Regions from separate parts of the Shewanella sp. 10N.261.52.F9 genome, predicted to be linked through region 1. Evidence: predicted binding sites of a transcription regulator. Region 1 holds the regulator's gene; each other region holds the start of a gene.

The links. The regulator sigma-54, encoded in region 1, starts transcription at its own class of promoters, with help from an activator protein. The targets are predictions, from matches to a motif close to GTTGGCACGNNNNTNGNNT.
Region 2: the regulator sigma-54 is predicted to act here: its motif matches at 2,116-2,134, upstream of flgA (flagellar basal body P-ring formation chaperone FlgA).
Region 3: the regulator sigma-54 is predicted to act here: its motif matches at 2,759-2,777, upstream of AB4298_RS03555 (YccF domain-containing protein).

The regions. Positions count from the first base shown of each region.
Region 1 covers NZ_JBFRNX010000021.1:65,473-69,977, reverse strand. The annotation lists gene ptsN (PTS IIA-like nitrogen regulatory protein PtsN) at 200-643, opposite strand; gene hpf (ribosome hibernation promoting factor) at 646-933, opposite strand; gene AB4298_RS13555 (RNA polymerase factor sigma-54) at 963-2,423, opposite strand; gene lptB (LPS export ABC transporter ATP-binding protein) at 2,559-3,290, opposite strand; gene lptA (lipopolysaccharide transport periplasmic protein LptA) at 3,290-3,826, opposite strand; gene lptC (LPS export ABC transporter periplasmic protein LptC) at 3,893-4,450, opposite strand; gene kdsC (3-deoxy-manno-octulosonate-8-phosphatase KdsC) at 4,447-4,505, opposite strand, start outside.
Region 2 covers NZ_JBFRNX010000028.1:69,012-73,516, forward strand. The annotation lists gene AB4298_RS17940 (CheR family methyltransferase) at 106-945, opposite strand; gene AB4298_RS17945 (chemotaxis protein CheV) at 1,082-2,002, opposite strand; gene flgA (flagellar basal body P-ring formation chaperone FlgA) at 2,207-2,980, shown strand; gene flgM (flagellar biosynthesis anti-sigma factor FlgM) at 3,057-3,374, shown strand; gene AB4298_RS17960 (flagellar protein FlgN) at 3,436-3,861, shown strand; gene AB4298_RS17965 (LPP20 family lipoprotein) at 3,962-4,408, opposite strand; gene AB4298_RS17970 (FlgO family outer membrane protein) at 4,409-4,505, opposite strand, start outside.
Region 3 covers NZ_JBFRNX010000004.1:135,789-140,293, forward strand. The annotation lists gene AB4298_RS03540 (mechanosensitive ion channel family protein) at 1-645, opposite strand, end outside; gene AB4298_RS03545 (hypothetical protein) at 1,163-1,336, shown strand; gene AB4298_RS03550 (pyridoxal-phosphate dependent enzyme) at 1,561-2,481, opposite strand; gene AB4298_RS03555 (YccF domain-containing protein) at 2,827-3,234, shown strand; gene AB4298_RS03560 (substrate-binding periplasmic protein) at 3,378-4,118, opposite strand.

The sequences.
Region 1 (4,505 bases):
ACCTGATTGAAAATTAACTAAATGTTTGAATATGGTAATAATCTTGTATCTATGGATATAGATTAACTTTTTTAAGCTTTAAAGCAAGAAATTAAGCAGATGATGAAGAAGAATAATATAACTGTAATAATTACTTAGGCCTTTAAATTACTGCTGCAAGCTTACGCTATGCGACGAATTTAAAGACCCCAGTAAGATATTATTGGGTAATGACTTGATATAGTTCTGATTCGTTACTGGTTTTTCTCAACTGTTTTAACACTGCTTTGTCATTAAGCTTTTCTGCCATTGAAGACAAAGTTGCTAAATGCTGTTCACACTGCTCAGATGGCACCAATAGGGCAAATAGAATATCAACGGGCTTTTTATCGATTGAGTCAAATGCAATTGGATCTTCGCATTTGACTAAGACCGCCACAGGTCGCTCGATATTAGCCAGCCTTCCGTGAGGGATCGCTATACCGTTACCTATACCCGTGCTACCCATTTTCTCTCTCGCCAATAGACTTTCAAAGATCTCTTGTGAAGACAGGGTAGGGTACTGGACAGCGGCAATATCACTGATTAACTCCAGTACCTTTTTCTTACTGCCCGGAGTGGCGCAGGTAGTGCACTCCGGCTGCAGGATGGTACTTAGTTCCATCGTTAGTGTTTAGTTAGCTTCTCTTTGTGTTTAAGAACCTGACGATCTAGCTTATCTATCAGGGAGTCTATTGCAGCATACATATCTGCATGCTCCGAAGTGGCAAATACTTCCCCTTTTTTCAGGTGGATTTTTGCTTCGGCAATCTGCTGCATTTTTTGTACATTCAAAATAACGTGCACATTATTGATCTGATCGAAATGTCGTTCAAGCTTTGTGAATTTTTCTTGCACGTAGCCGCGCAAAGATTCAGTAATTTCGATGTGATGTCCTGTCAGGTTGATTTGCATATATCGATCCTCCAAGTGCCTAATTTGAGTTATAAACTCTTACGTTGGTTTGAGGGGGGGATCAGCATCGCTTCTCGATATTTTGCGATCGTACGTCTAGCAACTTTAATCCCTTGTTCTGCCAAAAGTTGAGCCATTTTGCTGTCGCTTAATGGTTTCTTTTGGTTTTCAGCTGCGACTAACTTCTTAATAAACGCTCTAATTGCTGTCGATGAACATTCTCCGCCATCGTCAGTACCGACGTGGCTAGAGAAGAAATATTTCAGTTCAAAGATACCTCGTGGGGTATGCATATATTTCTGTGTGGTTACTCGTGAAATGGTTGATTCATGCATTTCAACCGCTTCCGCGATATCATTTAACACCATGGGTTTCATGGCTTCTTCGCCGTATTCGAAAAATCCTTGCTGGAACTTAACGATACAGTTAGTCACTTTTAATAAAGTGTCGTTACGGCTTTCAAGGCTTTTGATAAACCACTTTGCTTCTTGCAGATGTCCTCGAATAAACTGTCCGTCTGCCTGATTAGTCGTACTACGCGCCATCGAGGCATAATGTTGGTTTACGTTAATTTTAGGCATGTAATCAGGGTTTAGCTCAACAACCCAGCGACCTTTTTTCTTGCTAACCGAGACATCAGGAATAACATATTCGTCTTTACTGCGCGCAATCGCCAGCCCAGGCCTTGGGTTTAGGGTTTGGATCAGTGTAATTGCTTCGCGAAGATCATCTTCTTTAAGCTTTGTTTTGCGCATTAATTGCCTGAAATCTCTACCAGCAATTAAGTCTAAATAGTCTTTGATAAGTAATTTTGCGTTGTCGATATGCGGGGTATCTGCCGCATATTGCGCTAATTGGATCAGCAAACACTCACTCAGATTACGCGCTGCAACTCCAATAGGATCAAAGTGTTGTACTCGTTTTAATACGGCTTCAACTTCATCTAGTTCAGTTTCAGGGTCGCCCATCGCCTCTAAGATATCTTCACAGCTTTGGGTTAAGTAGCCGCGCTCATCAATAGCGTCGATAATAGCAGTGGCGATTGCAAGATCGTTATCAGAAAACGGTGTGAGGTTTTTTTGCCATTCAAGGTGTTCGTACAAGCCTTCGCTGGTTTCACCTTGAAAGGGCATATCATCTTCGCGACTAACGCCTGAGCTGGAGTTAGACGATACGGTGTAGACTTCGTCCCATGTTGTATCCATTGGCAGGTCATCTGGCATGGAATCTTGGGTTAATGCATCAGAGGTTTCAACCGTAGCGCTGTCGCGCTCTAGGCTATTAGAATCGTTTGAAGATGGGTCGTCACTATTATCCATGTCGCCATCTGATTGCTCTTCGTCTAACTCGAGTAGTGGGTTAGATTCTAATGCTTGTTGGATCTCTTGTTGCAGCTCTAAAGAAGATAGTTGCAATAGGCGAATAGCCTGTTGCAATTGAGGAGTCATGGTGAGCTGTTGACCCATTTTGAGCTGGAGTGACGCTTTCATCGTACCGCTATTCCCTACACTGTAGTTAAACGTTAAAGCTCGCTGATTGGCGAAGAAAGCTTAAAAACTCAATACATTGATTTTATTTGGAATTGTATTCCGTATTAAGTTTTTAACTTCCAAATGGTGAATTAACTATAGCCTGAATTGTTCACCTAAGTACACTGCTCGAACTTGCTGGTTGTCTAAGATTTCAGCAGGTGTACCTTCGGCAATAAGATTTCCGTGACTCACGATATACGCATGCTCACAAACATCGAGTGTTTCACGCACATTGTGGTCGGTAATTAGTACGCCTAAACCGCGGTTTTTGAGCTGTTCAATAATCTTTTTAATATCAATTACAGAAATAGGGTCAACACCGGCAAAAGGTTCATCTAATAGGATGAATTTGGGGTTGGCTGCTAATGCTCTGGCAATTTCAACACGGCGTCGTTCACCGCCTGATAGTGCCATACCTTGGCTATCGCGAATGTGAGTAATATGGAACTCTTCTAACAGATGTTCGAGTTGTTCTTCACGTTGTTCATTATTGATGTCACTGCGGGTTTGTAGCACCGCCATAATGTTGTCACGTACAGACAGTTTTCTGAAAATACTCGCTTCTTGCGGTAAGTAGCCAATACCTTTACGAGCACGTAAGTGCATTGGGTCTAAAGTAAGATCGTCATCGTCGATAAAAATCTTACCTTTATCGCTTTGAACCAGACCAACAACCATATAGAAAGTGGTTGTTTTACCCGCACCATTTGGTCCAAGTAAGCCAACAATTTGGCCCGTTTTTACGGTTAAGCTAACATCCTGCACAACAGCACGGCTCTTATAGCTTTTAGCTAGATTGGCTGCTTTTAAGGTGATTTGGCTCATTATTGTTCCTGCTGTTGTACTGGTGCTTCAGGCTTTTCTTCCTGATAGGTTTCAGGCTGAATAATGGTGATAACTCTGTCATCTCCTTGGCCAGTACTTTCTGCGATTAGTTGCTGCTTACTGATATTATACTTGATGCGGTTACCTGTAACTTGGCTGCCGTCTTGCTCTAGTGTTGCCTCACCCACTAAAGTCAGTGTGCGTGTGGCTAATTCATAACGGATTTCTTTGGCGCTAGCTGTTGCAGGACGGCCATCATCCATAGTTTGGGTATAAGTTGCTGGCGCGCCTGTAGCGACTAATGTTTTACCGCTTTTATCTTCTTTCGAGAATACACGTAGCTCGTCGGCTTTCATCTTAATAGAGCCTTGTGTAACTTCTACTGGGCCGAAGAAAATAACTTGGTTATTTTTTATATCAGCTTCTTGGCTCGCCGCGGCGATTTTTACTTCTTGCTGCAGATCATCGACCTTAGCAATAGTGTTAAAACTTAACAGACAAAATAGGCCTGCAAGGATAGATTGATTGTATTTCATAATGTCCTTCATACTCGGCTATAGCGTATTGCTGATGCAGCCCAAGTGTTGTTCAATATTGGCGTATTACTTAGCTTCGTAGATCCCTTCTACTTGGCTAACAAGTTTTACGCTCTGGGCATTCAAGTCGGCATATAGCCCCATTCCTTGAATAACAAATTCGTTGCCAGTGACGTGGATCATATCGTCAGAGGTCATGATCATAGTATTGAGATCAAGCTCTAGATAATCAGTTGTTAACGTCTGGATAGGCTCTTCTGGACTAATAGAGTCGATAATAACATTGTTTTCTAAAGTTACCTTACCAGTCACTTTATTTAGGCTACCTTGAGTACCTTTGAGCTGCCATTGAGCTTGGCCATCATCAGGATAAATAAGATAAACAGGTTCGGTAAAATAAGTCATGCTGACACTATCGAAATGCTCCATATGCTTGGCGGTTACTTCGCTATTGATCAGTCCTAATTCGTTGTATTCGATACTACGAAGATCATCAATAATGTAGTCAGGACGTTGACTGACATCAATATCTAGCTGTTGCTCGCTTTTTTTAGACTGCACTTGCCAGTAAAGCAGTAGTGCTGTGCCAAAAAACAAGATAATCGCTAGGGTAACGCGGTTCATATACTCATCCCGTGGGCCGATTCAAACTTGTCTTGGCTTAAGAGTAGTAAGTCTG
Region 2 (4,505 bases), on a different contig from region 1:
AGCTGAAATAAAAATCGTGCTGAAAAGTACAGCAAAAAGGCAATAAAAAACGCGCCTAAGAGCGAGGCGCGTTATTAATAACGTTGATCTTACGTTAAGAAGACATCAAGATTTTTTTTGATAATAAATGCCGGGGTTACAGCGCACCATATCAAATTCATCAGACAAGCCTGCAATAGACTCCGATGCACCTAGAAACAATATGCCGTTCGGATTTAAAGCGGCAGCAAATTGCCGCAATATCTTTCGCTTTGCCTCTGGAGAAAAGTAAATCAAAACATTGCGGCAAAAAATAATATCAAACTTGCCCAGAAGCGTATAACTTTCAAGCAAGTTATGAGCTCTAAAGTTCACCAAGCGCTTTACGTTAGACTTAATCACCATGTTGCCTGAGGGTAAAGCATCAAAAAACTGACGTTTACGTTCATCAGACAAACCACGACCGAGTGCAAGGTTGTCATATTCGGCATTTTTGCAACGTTCAAGCATCGATGGTGACAAATCAGTAGCCAAGATACTTGCACTGCAAGGCAAACTTCCCGGTTTGCGTTGTTGGTGTTCTAAAATACTCATCGCCAATGAATACGGTTCTTGCCCCGACGAGCATGCTGCAGACCAAATCTTCACTGGACGGCCTAGTCGGCTAAACGTCGGTAAAATTGAATTAGATAATAGTTCAAATGGGTAACGGTCACGGAACCATAAAGTTTCATTAGTCGTCATGGCATCAATTACCTCTGTGCGTAATTGACGCTCAGTCGGTTTCATCGAATGTTTCACCACATCAGACAAAGAGGGTAAGTTATACTTCCCCATTAGCGGTGCTAATCGGCTGCGCACCAAATACTGCTTATTTTCTCCCAGCACAATACCGCTGTGCTGCTCTAAGAATAATCTAAATTGATTGTACTCATTCTCAGCGAGAGATTTATTCGACACTCTTATATCCTAATTAATTTTAAACAAACCGCATTAAGCTAAACTGCATTGGCAATAGTCAAAAAACGAACGCAGCGTTATACCTTAGCAGCGCCTGAAACACAAGTAACACCGCGTCTCATCACCGCTCAAGGTGGGATAATTATAAACTTAAGTGCTTGTTTACAGCGGCCGCTAACTCATCAGGATTAAATTTCGCGATAAAGTCGTTGGCGCCAACTTTTTGCACCATTGCTTGGTTGAACACCCCGCTTAAAGAAGTGTGGAGTACCACTTTAATATTCTTAAGCTTTGGATCATCTCGAATTTCAGCGGTTAAAGTATAACCATCCATTTCAGGCATTTCGATATCAGAAATAATCAATGGGATCTCTGTCGACACATCATCAAGCTCTGTCGCTATCGCTCGCAGTTTATCTAACGCTTCTTTACCATCTTTTGCTGTATCGATTTGCAAATTAAGTGAGGTTAACGCACGGATGATTTGTTTGCGCGCTACTGACGAGTCATCTATCACCATAATGTGATAATGCTTTTCACGATCAATAGTTAATGCATCATCCAATTCTTTACTGGTATTGGTATTAACCGGAGATATTTCATCAAGAATTTTCTCAACATCTAAAATCTCAACCAACTCATTGTCAATTTCTGTCACCGCAGTCAAATAAGATAGCTTACCTGCGCCTTGTGGCGGAGGCATAATAGCTTCCCAGTTCATATTAATAATTCGTTCAACAGAGCTAACTAAAAAGCCCTGAATGCTGCGGTTATACTCTGAAATAATGATAAAGCTATTAGCGATGTCTTCAATCGGACGACCACCCGTTGCCGCACTTAAATCGATGACAGAAATAGTCATACCCCGCACATGGGCGATACCACGCACTTTAGAGTTAAGCTTAGGTAAGTTTGTCAAAGGTGGGCATTGCAGCACCTCTTTCACTTTAAAAACGTTAATTCCGAATCGTTGACGTCCATTAAGTTTAAATAACAATAACTCAAGGCGATTTTGCCCAACCAGTTGAGTCCGTTTGTTTACTGATTCAAGAATATTCGACATACAATTTTTGCCCTGTACCTACTTCTATAGGCTTATATCTGTTTCATTAAAATGATGTTACGACTGCAGCTATAAAGTGGCTTACCAGCCTCCCTTTCACACTGAAATACCTTTTAGGCATACTACTTGCTTATATAGCGACACCTGAGCAAGTCACACTCTTTAAGTCAAACTAATGACGCTCACTGATGCAAAAGGATAAAGATGACTGCAGTCCCAAAAACTACAAAATTTAGCCGTATTCTAACGAATCAAACGACTGCATTCATTAGGAATTTGTACTTATGCCCGCTTTTAGTTGCGCTTTTGGTACCTACTCAGGTATTTGCAACTGCGCAGGCCAGTATTCCTTCTATATCGACCATTTCTCGATTAGCTATAGCCGCTGTAGAAGAAAAAATAGAAGCGCCTGAAAAAGCAAAAATTCAAATTACTCCCCAAAGTCTAGATACCCGAGTAAACCTCCCCAATTGTTACCCACCTATTAAGGCTGAAATTGCCAGTAACCGTGCCATTAGACGCAACAATACCGTAAAAATTAGCTGTAACAGCCCTGACTTAAGTTACCCTTGGCAAATATTTCTATCAGTCAAAGTCGATATCATGTACCCGGTTGTCGTGGCAAAATCGACCATGGGGCCAGGAGATTTACTTTCTGGCGGTGATGTGGCAATTGAATATATCGAACAAGCCAGTTTACGAGGTCACCAATTTGAATTCGTTGAAGATGTTGTCGGTGCAAGGTTAAAAAGACGCGTAGTGCCTGGACAACCTATATTTGCTAATCAGCTGTGCATTATTTGCAAAGGCGACAGCGTATCTATATACGCTCGCTCTGAAAACTTTCAAATTAAAACCGTAGGTGAAGCGCTACATGATGGCAATGTGGGTGACAAAATAAGAATTAAGAATAGCCATTCTCACAAAAATCTCGACGCTCGAGTGACTGGCGTTGGCCAAGTTGAAGTAAGAATGTAAAATAAATCTAAAGTAATGAGTTAGGCCGCCGATATGGTGTGTAAGAAACTCTCTTTAATAAATGTTGGATCTCAAAATGGCTATTGATATTAAACAAGTAAACCCTCACGCTAATACTCGTATTAGTACAGGAACAAGTGCTAAAGGTACCCCTGCGCAAACGGCATCAACCAATGCCGCGCCAACGCCGCAAAAAAGCGACTCGGTGTCAATTACACCACAAGCGCAACAAATTCAAAATGTTCAAACTAAGATGGCCGATATGCCAGAAATCGATCAAAAGAAAGTAGACGCGATTAAAGCGGCTATTGCCGAAGGGCGTTACAAAATCGATCCAGAAAAGCTTGCAAGTAACATTGCTAGTTTGGAAAATGACCTTAAAGACTTAGATTAAGCTCAGTTAAGCATAATCGGTCTCAGCTACGAACTCATTAGAGCGAAAAAACAAGGCCAATATGACAAATCTCTCTCAACTTTTAAGCTCACAACACCAAGTGTTGACTGAGCTAAATGCAGTGATTAGCCAAGAAAAGCAAGCATTGCATGCGCAGCAAGCCGATGCATTGCTGGCATTAGCTAGCACTAAGGCTAATTTACTGACAAGCCTAAAACAAAATGATGAGATGATTGCTACCCAGCCAGATATTGCATTACTCAAAACCGATGCGGAGCTTGTCGCGCAAGTGAGTAACGCTAAAGACTTATTAGCGCAATGTCAGCAGCTTAACGCTGAGAATGAATCGTTAATTGAATTAAGTTTAGCCAGCTTAAACCGATTTTCTCAAGCTTTGCAAACTAGCAGAAATGCATCAAGCTTAACTTATGACGGCAAAGGTAAAACCTCAAGCATTTCAACTTTAGGTAGTAACCTTAAAGCCTAGCGCTAAGATAAATAATAAAAAGCCGACATATGCAATGTCGGCTTTTTATTGTTTAATCCCCCCCTCCCCGAATGAAGAAAGATATCAGAGACTCTTTTACTTAAAAATAAGTCACTGTCTTCACTCGTTGAGAGCGGTTTTGTTGCTGATACAGCGCCCAAACCTGCTCAAAATCCAATTCAAGTTCAGTAACGTAATGCTCTCCAGCCGGATAACTCTTCACAACCCTAGCGCCGCGAATGACACCTGATACTGAAGTTTGAATATTATCTTCAGCCATTACCCAGTCACGCACCTGACTGTTAGCGGTGAGCTGCTGACCATAAACCTGTTCAGCCAATTCTCGATATGCTGCTATTTTTGATGCCTGCATAGCCATTAGCACCCGCTGTGCGGGCTCCGCTGCGGGTTGAATATCTAGCGTTGCATACCCAATTGCGGTAATTTTAGGAAAACTCGTCGGCGCTTCAGTTTCATATTGCACATACCTATCTTGCGCAGAGCATCCACTTAGCAACAAGGTAACTAACAAGATTATCGCCTTCATCTACTGCTCTCCAATCACTGATACGGTTTGCTCAGCGAGGTTGCTATTGCGGTATAGCAGGCCACCTTCTGAAACAACTTTCTGAGAAGGTCGAATA
Region 3 (4,505 bases), on a different contig from region 1:
TGCTAAAATAAAATAGCAACCAAGTAGAGCCCATTCCCATAGGTTTAATTTAAATAAGTGTCCTGCAGGCACATGCTTTACAAACCACTCAACGACCGGTCCATAACCCAGCTCGCTATATAATAAAGGGACTTTAGCAACGGTAGCATTTGACACCTTCCAGATAGAACCTAATTGTTTATTAGGCACCTTTTGTAACAACAGGGTAATGTGGTTACCTTTTACTTCAACCCGACCAAATGCATCACGGTAATTTGGCAGCTGATCGCCACTAGTCCCCTCAGGAGTATCATTAACCTCTTGTAAATTTACCCATATATTACGTTCAATGATAGCAATAAGCTGTTTTGCATATTCAGGACCAAGATCAGCATCCATATCGTCAGGCAGATAACGTAAGTCTAAATATTTTGCGGCTTTGTCATAGTTTTGCTCAAACGCAGCTTCAAACAAGCCTGCTAACGCACCTCTAGGCGTATCTCTAAAGAGACTATCTTGATAATCATAAGATGCCTCTTTAACAGCCAGTGTTTGCGGTTCAGTCTGCTGTGTTTCTTTTGTAGCTGACAACACACTAGAACTTGATGCAGGTAAAGAAAGCAGCAAAGCGCTGAATAGAATAAGTAGCGAGATAATTCGTAACATGAATACTCCATTAACAGGACTATAGCTTGCGCTGATCGCAAGTATTGTTCATTCTAGCAAGCTTTAACCTGATGTTAACACTTGATTAAAATAAAAAATTCACGTTGATTCCAAATAATCTCTTGACAATCTTTCCCTGCCGCATATAATTCGCGCAGTTTTTAAGATAGACCCTTTTAGATAGAAGTCACCGCCTTTTTGTAAAATCCACGATTCGTCGTTTGATCCCCACATAAGCGTTATCTCACAGGTTAAATCATCTTTTTTGGCAGTCATGTAACTGTCACAAGCATATGCTTTACTATTAAGCAGTTTGTATTGATATTTGTATTAATTTTGCGACAAAGCAGACATTTTTATACACATATTTAGATATAAGCCACTTGTATAAGTAGCCAAAGATGAGTAGTCTCAAATAGAACTTAAAATTCATCTTTCGCAAAAATGCTAAGGATATCTTATTGTTATAAAGCACAGCCTTATAAAGGGCAGCTTAAAATAGAAGGAGTGTGACCATATGTCATACCTAGTAAATGGACACGAAATTACCGTTAACTTCCCAGTAGACTCAATTTCAGTCAACAAAACATCAATAGCCTTTACCGACAGTCAAGGCAAAAACAAACAAACCTTTTCGAAGCGTATTGAAGCGCTTAACTTTATGAAATGGTTACTTTCTAGCAACAAGTAAGCTAATTATTTATATACGTAATATCTGACTCTTCGATACACCTCCTCTCACCCGTATCGAATGTTTGTCTTCATAGGCAAACGAATAGGACTGAAACATCTACTCAGCTATTTAGTCGCATTCATTTGGTTTAGGCCGTACCCTTAGTCGGTATCCAGCCTAACCAAATGGAATCAATATCAGTTTTAATATTCCTTTTAACAACATAAATTCCTGAACTGTCGTTAAAGCGCTCTATCATATTTTCGCTGATACCTAGGCAGCATAGTCGCGTTACCTAATAACCCACCTTGATGGATATAAAGCATTGGTTGCTCTAACCCACTATCCAGTAGCTTTTCAACACACATCCAACCTAATGGATCATAGAGTAACTCAAACTCAATCCCAGTCATCAAAAGCTTGTAATACATATTGTAAAAAGGACGATACAACTTACCAAAGTGATACTTTTTGTCGAGTTCAACAATATGCGGATGCATACTTGCATCGCTTACAAGCAGGTTAAACTGTTGCTTCAAATACTGACGGTCACCAACGCAAGCGCAGGTAAAAACTTGGATACCCGGTGCATGCTGTACAAAATATTCATTCAAAAACACCGCCGTTGTACCGGTACCTGAAGGCAAAAAAACTGACAACTGCAGCAAATTATGCGCTTGAGACCAAGTTATGATCTCTTGTGCTAAATGATGTACGCCATATCGCGCGTACTCACAGCGACCACCTTCTGGTACAAACAAACAATCGTCTCGCTCCGGTAGTACTTTTTGCTCAATATACTCAATAACACTGCGTTCTTGCCTGTCGGCCATTTTCGAAATATCAATGATATTTGCGCCATTGGCTACCGCCGCAGCATAGTTACCAACAGTAGAATTAATAACTTGTTCTGCTATATGGTCGACATAAAACTCAAGTTGTACACCTTTTAATTTTGCTAACGCAGACATAGAGTACAGTGAATTAGCCACGGGAGAGCCATGGCCAATCAAAACGGATTTACCTGGGAACTCATTTTCAAGAAAATAAGCAAATTTACGGGCTTTATTACCCGAAAAAGTCTCACTTAATAAATCATCACGTTTAACGAAAATATGCCTACCGTTAAACTCAATACTCTCAACAGGGGAATTTACAAACACAAGCTGCTCACTTAGCGCTGGATCAATGATCGCTTAAATAACTATTATTAGCGCTATTGTAATCACATCGAAGCGATATCGAAATCTCAAAGATGTGAGTCAACCGCCATAAGCACATATTTTATCACCGATTGACTTAAGCTTAGCCTGGCTCTCTGTGGCTCGAATAAATTAACTATGATTAAAGGATAATGAGTAATATCGCTAATAATTAGTAAAAAGTGCTAACTCATTTTTGACAGCACTCTATGAACCCCTTGAGTATCACGCGGTTCTACTTGGCACAAAAATCGCAAGCACTAATAGCAGTTGCCGTAGTGGCAAGAAGAGAAAAAGGAGCCTTAAATGGCTGTATTACGTTTAGTGTTTAATATTGCTTGGTTTATTTTGGGTGGCTTTGTTATGGGCTTAGCTTGGTGGTTAGCAGGTCTGCTGTGCTTTATTAGCATAATAGGCATTCCTTTTGGCCGTGCTTGTTTCGTTATTGGTGAAATGGCATTTTGGCCTTTTGGTCAAGATTCAATGAACCGCCGAGCATTAACTGGTAACAATGATTTAGGTACAGGTGCATTTGGCATGGTAGGTAATATCATCTGGTTCTTATTGTTTGGTATTTGGCTTGCAATTGGTCATATTGCGCATGCCCTAGCATGTGCGGTTACGATTATCGGGATCCCCTTTGCTTTACAGCATTTAAAACTTGCTATCTTAAGTTTAACCCCGATAGGCCAGACTGTAGTCGCAAAAGCCTAATCTTTACTTAAGCGATTAGCACTTAGAAAATCCACCTTTATGTTAGTGCTAATCGTATTTGTTGTTTTTATTAACCTAGGCATCGTTGGTAATGAGTATCAGATAAATTAGTTAATTCAAGTATTACCACTCATCAAAATCAACTATTTATCCATGTTATCTGCGACTATCTTTTGTACATCAATTTTTGCTAAGCCCTGATTAAAACGTTCACGCCATTTGCGACCTGCCTCATTATTCTTAAAGGCGACAAAAAGCTCTTTGTAAGTTAAACGTTTCTTATTTAATTGAAGTTTACCTTTTAAGTGTTTCATATTTGGCTGAGCCAAAATATAAGCTAGCACATGTTCATCAATAATCGCGGCATCAATACGTCCGGTACCCACTTTATTAATATTATGAAGATCCGAAGCAACAGCTTCAAAAGGCTGTGTTCCCTGTGTCACCATGGCATCAAATTCTGATGTATTGATATAATCTTGCACTACGCCAATCGTGTAATGATTTAAATCACTCTGCTGCGTCCAGCTAATAGGGTGAGATTTTTGCTCTACGAGGCCTAAAGCACTGCGGCCCATTGAGTCAGAGAACAGGAACTTTTCTGTTGGATAGGCATATTCAGGTAAGTAACCAAGGTATTTTGAGTCATTTCTTGAGGCCATCCTCACAGCTCGGCTCCAAGGATAAAAATCGACAACCAACGTGTGCCCAACGGCTTCAAGAGCCGCGCGAGCAACGGCGATATATGCGCCTTGATTTTTTAACTGTCCTCCAGAATAAGGAGGCCAATGCAGCGAGGTTAAATAAAGTGTTTCAGCATTTATTACTGATGAAAAACTCAGTACACAAAAGGCACATAAAAACTTAAGTCCCTTGATTAACAACTGTCTTCTATAAACACCATATCTATAGCAAACAATAGCTTGGGCTAACACGTGCTTAATGCCTGCAGTAGAAAATATCTCTTTATTAAATTCATACCAGTCAATCTATATTTAATGTACCTACAGAAGATTTTAGTCAACCTCGCTAATAACGCCAAAATCGCCGGTGTTTAGGTAAATCGCATAAGTAGCTTTCAGCATATGTTAACTAAAATTGGATCGCAGTAATGCAAAGCAAAAGTTTTATCAATAGATGTTAAATTGATAAGTTGATTGGTCGCTTCAATGCGTAAATTGAGGTGAAATGATGAGTCATTATCGCCTATATCAGCAAGCCCCTTTCTTCTTGTTAGTCCTTGTTACAATTAAGTCAAACTTACCGACCGA